Regions from separate parts of the Enterobacter sp. R4-368 genome, predicted to be linked through region 2. Evidence: predicted binding sites of a transcription regulator. Region 2 holds the regulator's gene; the other holds the start of a gene.
The links. Region 2 encodes CRP, which controls carbon source genes, mostly activating them, when cyclic AMP is high. Its sites were predicted from a motif close to ATGTGANNNNNNTCACAT; they were not measured.
Positions count from the first base shown of each region.

Region 1 (3,210 bases), 1.4 Mb from region 2:
AAGCCCGGAAAAAGCAGTGTGAAAACGTGAATGCATAGCGGTGCCTCATAGCAGTGTATTGGAATCGTAGTTTACGGGGCTGCCTGGCCTCTATGTGTGATTCACTTCACACTGTATGTGCAACTTATGAAACTCAAACGAAAAATGCGCGACGTATCGCAAATTTTAGCCCAGCAGCGCGAGGATAACCGGGAACAGAAACGGGGCGACCAGCGAAGTGATAATCCCGCAAATCACCAGCGCCAGCGAACTGAAAGCCCCTTCCTGATAATCCAGCTCGGCGCAGCGCGCGGTGCCCAGCGCATGCGAGGCGGTGCCCATTGCCAGCCCGCGTGCCGATTTCGTGGTGATACGCATCAGGTTCAGCAAGGTATGGCCGAACACCGCGCCCAATACGCCAACAAAGATCACGCAGACCGCACTGATTGCCGGGATACCGCCAATGCTGCCGCCAACCGCCATCGCGATCGGTGTGGTGACGGATTTGGGTAATATCGACGCCGCAATTTCTGGTGTCGCGCCCATCAGCAGCGCCACAGCGGTACCGGAAAACATCGCCACCATGCTGCCGATAAAGCAGATAGTAATGATCGATTTCCAGCGGGCGCGAATCTGATGTAACTGCTCATAGAGCGGAAACGCCAGCGCAACAACAGCGGGTTGCAGCAGATCGTTAAGAATTTTACTGCCCTGGAAGTAGTGGTCATACGGAATGCCCGTTACCAGCAGGATCGGGATAATCACCACCATCGCCACCAGCAGCGGGTTGAGCAGCGGTAGCTTGAAACGCGTGGCGAGTTTACGCGCGGCGAAAAACACCGCCAGTGTCAGCGGTAACGACCACCAGATATACGCCATCATTCTTTCTGCCCTTTTTGTCCTGCCACCTTACGCTCGCCGTGCACCAGATGGGTGCTCCAGCTCACCACCAAAAAGACGATAATTGTGCTCACCGCACAGGAAACAACAATCGGGCCGAACTGCGCGCGCAACAGGTCGTAATATTGCATTACGCCAACACCGATGGGCACGAACAGCAGCGCCATGTAACGGATCAAAATAAAGCAGCCGGGATTTACCCATTTGGCGGGCAGAATTTGCAGCGCCAGCAGCACGAACATAATCAGCATGCCGATAATGCTGCCCGGAATAGCAATAGGCAGCAGCGATGAAACAAAAATGCCTGCGTAGAGACAAGCGTAAATAAGCACAAACGCACGAAGGTACTGCCAGAAAATATTCAGTGAGTTACTCATGGTGAAAGCCCTTGTCGAAACGCATTCATCATACAATTAAAGCGAAAAACGTGCTACTGATCACATCATGAATTGTGAGCATACCAAACATTCCATTCAGGAACGTTATGCATTCCCACAAGATTTACCGCGCGATATAGCCAAAAGTGTAGTGAAGAAAGGCACTTTCCACGCCTGAACAGAGACGCTACTATGGCGCCTCTTTTTTATGGGGCGAGATATGCGTGTATTACTGGCGCCGATGGAAGGCGTGCTCGATTCGCTGGTGCGCGAGCTGCTGACCGAGGTTAACGATTATGATTTATGCATCACCGAATTCTTGCGCGTGGTGGATCAACGCCTGCCGGTAAAATCCTTCTATAAAATCTGCCCGGAACTGCATCGTCAAAGCCGTACGCCTTCCGGTACGCTGGTGCGTATTCAACTCTTAGGACAATACCCGCAGTGGCTGGCGGAAAATGCGGCGCGCGCGGTTGAACTGGGCTCCTGGGGCGTCGATCTCAACTGTGGTTGCCCGTCGAAGCTGGTCAACGGCAGCGGTGGTGGCGCGACGTTGCTCAAAGATCCTGAGCTTATTTACCGTGGCGCAAAAGCGATGCGTGAAGCGGTGCCGTCGCACCTGCCGGTGACGGTAAAAGTGCGTCTTGGCTGGGACAGCCCCGCACGCGCGTTTGAAATTGCCGATGCGGTACAGCAGGCCGGCGCCAGCGAACTGGTGGTACACGGGCGCACCAAAGAAGATGGCTACAAAGCGGAGTGCATTAACTGGCACGCCATCGGCGAGATCCGCAAGCGGTTAACCATTCCGGTGATTGCCAATGGCGAGATCTGGGACTGGCAAAGTGCGCAGGATTGTATGGCCGCCACCGGCTGCGATGCGGTGATGATTGGTCGTGGCGCACTGAATGTGCCGAATCTGAGCCGGGTGGTGAAGTACAACGAGCCGCGTATGCCGTGGCCGGAGGTTGTAGCGCTACTGGCGAAATATTCGCGGCTGGAAAAGCAGGGCGATACCGGTTTGTATCACGTTGCGCGCATCAAACAGTGGCTCGGCTATTTACGCAAAGAATATTCTGAGGCCAGCGAGTTGTTTACCGAGATCCGCGCCTATAAACATTCCGCCGATATCGCACAAGCGATCGCCCGCCAGCGCAGCCGCGTTGGCGTCTGACACGCGCCGGTGAACCTTTCGCAGGCTGTCTCGTTATGCGCTCGAATAAAGCTGGGTTGAAGTGCGGGTGTGGGTTGTTACTGTGCAAGCAGGCGAAACCTGATCATCTGGCAACTGCCGGAGGTCAGGTTTTTTTGTTTCCGGGGTCTGAATGAATAGCGCCAAAACAGTAAACAACGTTGTTGTAGTGGTGCCGGGTGGCGGCCGCGCGCACAAGTGGTGATGAGTTACACCCGGTGAAAGCCGATTGATCTGGAAAGCGCCGCCAAAGCGGAGATCGCCAGACGTTGCAGTTTTATTGATGTCGAACGTGAGATAACGGCAGCGGCTCCGGTATGCAGCAGTAAGAACTATTTCTGCTGGTATCGCGCTGTCATCGCCAGTAACGGCGAGAGCCTGAAATAACCCGCACTCCGCCCGCGCAAACCGGGCAGAACGCGTCAGTTAAGGCGCTTAGCAATAAACTCTTTCAGCCACATTACCGCCGGATCGCTGCTGTGGCGCTGATGCCACAGCATCGCCAGCTCAATTGGCTGCACATCGAGCGGCAGCGGGCTGCTCGCAAATCCTCGTCTGCGCTGCCACTCCTGCGCCAGGCCTGCCGGTACGGTCGCCAGGGCTGGCATGGTCTCCAGTAATCCCGGCAGGGCGGCGAAGTGCGGCGTGGTGTAGTGGATGCGGCGCTGATGGCCGGTTTTGGCCAGTAGCGTGTCGAAGTGGCTGCTGGTGGCTTCCCGGTAGCTGACCATTAAATGCGGCTGTGCGGCAAAAGTATCGATATCC
Region 1 is NC_021500.1:1,222,667-1,225,876, reverse strand. It holds gene cdd (cytidine deaminase) at 1-36, opposite strand, end outside; gene H650_RS05695 (CidB/LrgB family autolysis modulator) at 166-861, opposite strand; gene H650_RS05690 (CidA/LrgA family protein) at 858-1,256, opposite strand; gene dusC (tRNA dihydrouridine(16) synthase DusC) at 1,477-2,427, shown strand; gene H650_RS05680 (LysR family transcriptional regulator) at 2,868-3,210, opposite strand, start outside.
Region 1: H650_RS05690 (CidA/LrgA family protein) is a predicted target of CRP. The motif match lies at 1,305-1,322, and genes of this name have one in related genera.

Region 2 (3,210 bases):
CAGCACGCGCAGGCGAGCGGCGACGGTTTGCGCGTTCCAGCGGATCACCTGTTCGGCGTGGGTTTGTTCCACCAGTTTTTGCACTTCTTCCGGCTGGTGCAAACTCACCGAAATGTGCTCTTGCAAATCAATCCCTACCTGGAAAACCCGCAGTAGCCTTTTGTAATCGTTGTGTTTATTGGCAGCCAGCATATGCAGTTGTTGATAGCACTGGCTTATCATATCCACCGCTTTTTGCTGGCGGGCGAGCAACGGCGGCAGCGCTTTTTCTGGGTCGGCGTGTTGCGTCAGCAGGCTGTATTTCGCCTCGCAGTAGTCTGCCAGTTGCCGGTAGAGCAGGCTGAGCGATTCGCGCAGCGGTTGCTCGCGCCACATCCAGAACCAGAACCAGTTGAACAATCCGTACCACAGCGTGCCCAGCGCATAGATAAGTATCGGCTCCCATACCGGCATGTTACCGGCGAGGCTGAGCGTAAAGATGGCGGCAATGAGCGAAGCCGGGAGCAGGCGACCGTGCAGTGCACTGATTTCGGCGGTTACGCCTAAAACCAGCGTCAGCCCGGTGAGGATCAGCGGCAATGGAAGATCTCTCGCCAGCAATAGCTGCACCGCCAGGCTGCTGCCTGCAAACAGCGTTCCGCCAATGATCAGGCGTTTGAAAAAACGTTTATGTGGCGTATCAAGCCCGGCAATGTTGCAGCAGGCGGGAACGAGGGAAAACAGCAGACCTTGTTGCAGATGACCAGTAACCAGACCAATGGCCACAGGTAAACATAACACCAGCGTTTGTCGCAGTGCGTAGTTGATTTCGGGGTGATAAATCAGCCTGCGCCACATGAGGGAAGAAAAACGACGCAGCGCGTAAGCTGCGCCGTTTTACAGATTAACGCGTTCCGTATACGACGATGGTTTTACCGTGGGCGGAGATCAGGTTCTGATCTTCGAGCATTTTGAGAATGCGGCCCACAGTTTCACGGGAGCAACCGACGATCTGACCAATTTCCTGGCGAGTAATTTTAATTTGCATGCCGTCCGGATGGGTCATTGCATCTGGCTGTTTCGCCAGGTTTAACAGCGTTTGCGCGATACGGCCGGTTACATCCAGGAAGGCGAGGTTACCCACTTTTTCTGAAGTGACCTGCAGGCGACGCGCCATTTGCGAGGAAAGACGCATCAGGATATCCGGGTTAACCTGGATTAACTGACGGAATTTTTTGTACGAGATTTCAGCCACTTCACAAGCAGTTTTAGCGCGTACCCATGCACTGCGCTCCTGACCCTCTTCGAACAGGCCCAGTTCACCGATAAAATCTCCCTGGTTCAGGTAGGAGAGGATCATCTCTTTACCCTCTTCGTCCTTGATCAGCACTGCCACTGAGCCTTTAACGATGTAGTACAGCGTTTCCGCTTTTTCACCCTGGTGAATCAGCGTGCTCTTCGACGGGTACTTATGAATGTGGCAATGAGACAAGAACCATTCAAGCGTCGGGTCTGTTTGTGGTTTGCCAAGCACCATGCGCGATTATCCTCTGTTATAAGCTGTCTCAGACACAGGATGAGCCCCTACGTCTGGGGTTGCAATCTAAGCTTCCCGCATCCAGGGAAGTGGACCGTCAGCGTCATCTGCGGTCTCTAAAGTATGATGTCATGCATACATGCGTAACATCCATTTATCTCTGTAGCATCCAGAGTGTTTTAGCATAGCTTTTACCGCCTGTCTCCTGGTGTCTCGCTTCAGCATGACGCAGGTCGCCTTCCGTTGCGAGTTTTGTTATGTACGCGTAATCTGTAAAGAAAATTGCCACTCCGGAGTGAAGAAAATGCAGGCACGTGTGAAATGGGTTGAAGGGTTAACGTTCATCGGTGAGTCCGCATCGGGCCACCAAATCCTGATGGACGGCAACTCCGGCGACAAAGCGCCAAGCCCGATGGAAATGGTGCTGATGGCGGCGGGCGGATGCAGCGCCATTGATGTGGTTTCTATTTTACAAAAAGGGCGTCATGACGTGACTGACTGCGAAGTGAAGCTGACCTCAGAGCGCCGTGAAGAAGCGCCGCGCCTGTTTACCCACATCAATTTGCACTTTATCGTCACCGGTAAAGATCTGAAGGATGCTGCGGTTTCCCGCGCGGTGGATTTATCCGCGGAGAAGTATTGCTCCGTGGCCTTGATGCTCGAAAAAGCGGTGAACATCACCCACTCTTACGAAGTTATCGAAGCCTGATGCGAAAAGCCCGGTAAGCAGCACATCACCGGGCTTTCTGCATTATTTGATCTTTTTACCTTCCATCAGCCGTTGTACCAGCGGCGTCATAATCAACTCCATCGCCAGCCCCATTTTTCCGCCAGGCACCACCAGCGTATCCATATGCGAGATAAACGAGCCTTGCAGCATTGCCAGCAACCACGGGTAATCAATCCCTTCCAGATTGCGGAAATGGATCACCACAAAACTCTCGTCCAGTGAGGGAATGCCTTTCGCGGCAAACGGATTGGACGTATCCACCGTTGGCACGCGCTGGAAGTTAATGTGCGTACGGGAAAACTGCGGCGTAATAAAATTGATGTAATCTTCCATCGAACGCACGACAGAATCCATTACCGCTTCCCGCGAATGCCCGCGCTCGCTGGTATCGCGGACAAGTTTTTGAATCCATTCTAGGTTGACGATCGGCACCACGCCCACCAGCAAATCCACATGACGCGCGACATCGTTTTGCGGCGTCACCACGCCGCCGTGCAGACCTTCATAAAACAGCACATCGGTCGGTTCCGGCAGCGGTTGCCACGGCGTAAACGTGCCCGGTACCTGGTTCCAGGGAACGGCTTCATCGTAGGTATGCAGGTATTTGCGCGCCTGGCCTTTGCCGGTTTGGCCATATTCGATAAACGTCTGTTCCAGCAGGCCAAAATCATTGGCTTCCGGGCCAAAATAGCTGATATGCCGCCCAAGATCGCGGGCCTTACGGATAGCCATATCCATTTCCGGGCGGGTATAGCGATGGAAGCTGTCCCCTTCCACTTCTGCCGCGTGCATATTGAGCTGGGCGAAGATCTTACGAAAGGCGAGGCTGGTGGTGGTGGTTCCCGCGCCGCTGGAGCCTGTAACGGCGATAACCGGATGTTTGGCGGACATAGCAACTCCCTGAATAAACGATTATTTCAGTATAGCCAGCCGCCATGTACCTGTTCAGTCGTGGAACTGCCCG
Region 2 is NC_021500.1:2,593,156-2,596,365, reverse strand. It holds gene H650_RS12305 (YccS/YhfK family putative transporter) at 1-837, opposite strand, end outside; gene crp (cAMP-activated global transcriptional regulator CRP) at 884-1,516, opposite strand; gene H650_RS12295 (OsmC family protein) at 1,821-2,225, shown strand; gene H650_RS12290 (phosphoribulokinase) at 2,268-3,137, opposite strand; gene H650_RS12285 (YheU family protein) at 3,192-3,210, opposite strand, start outside.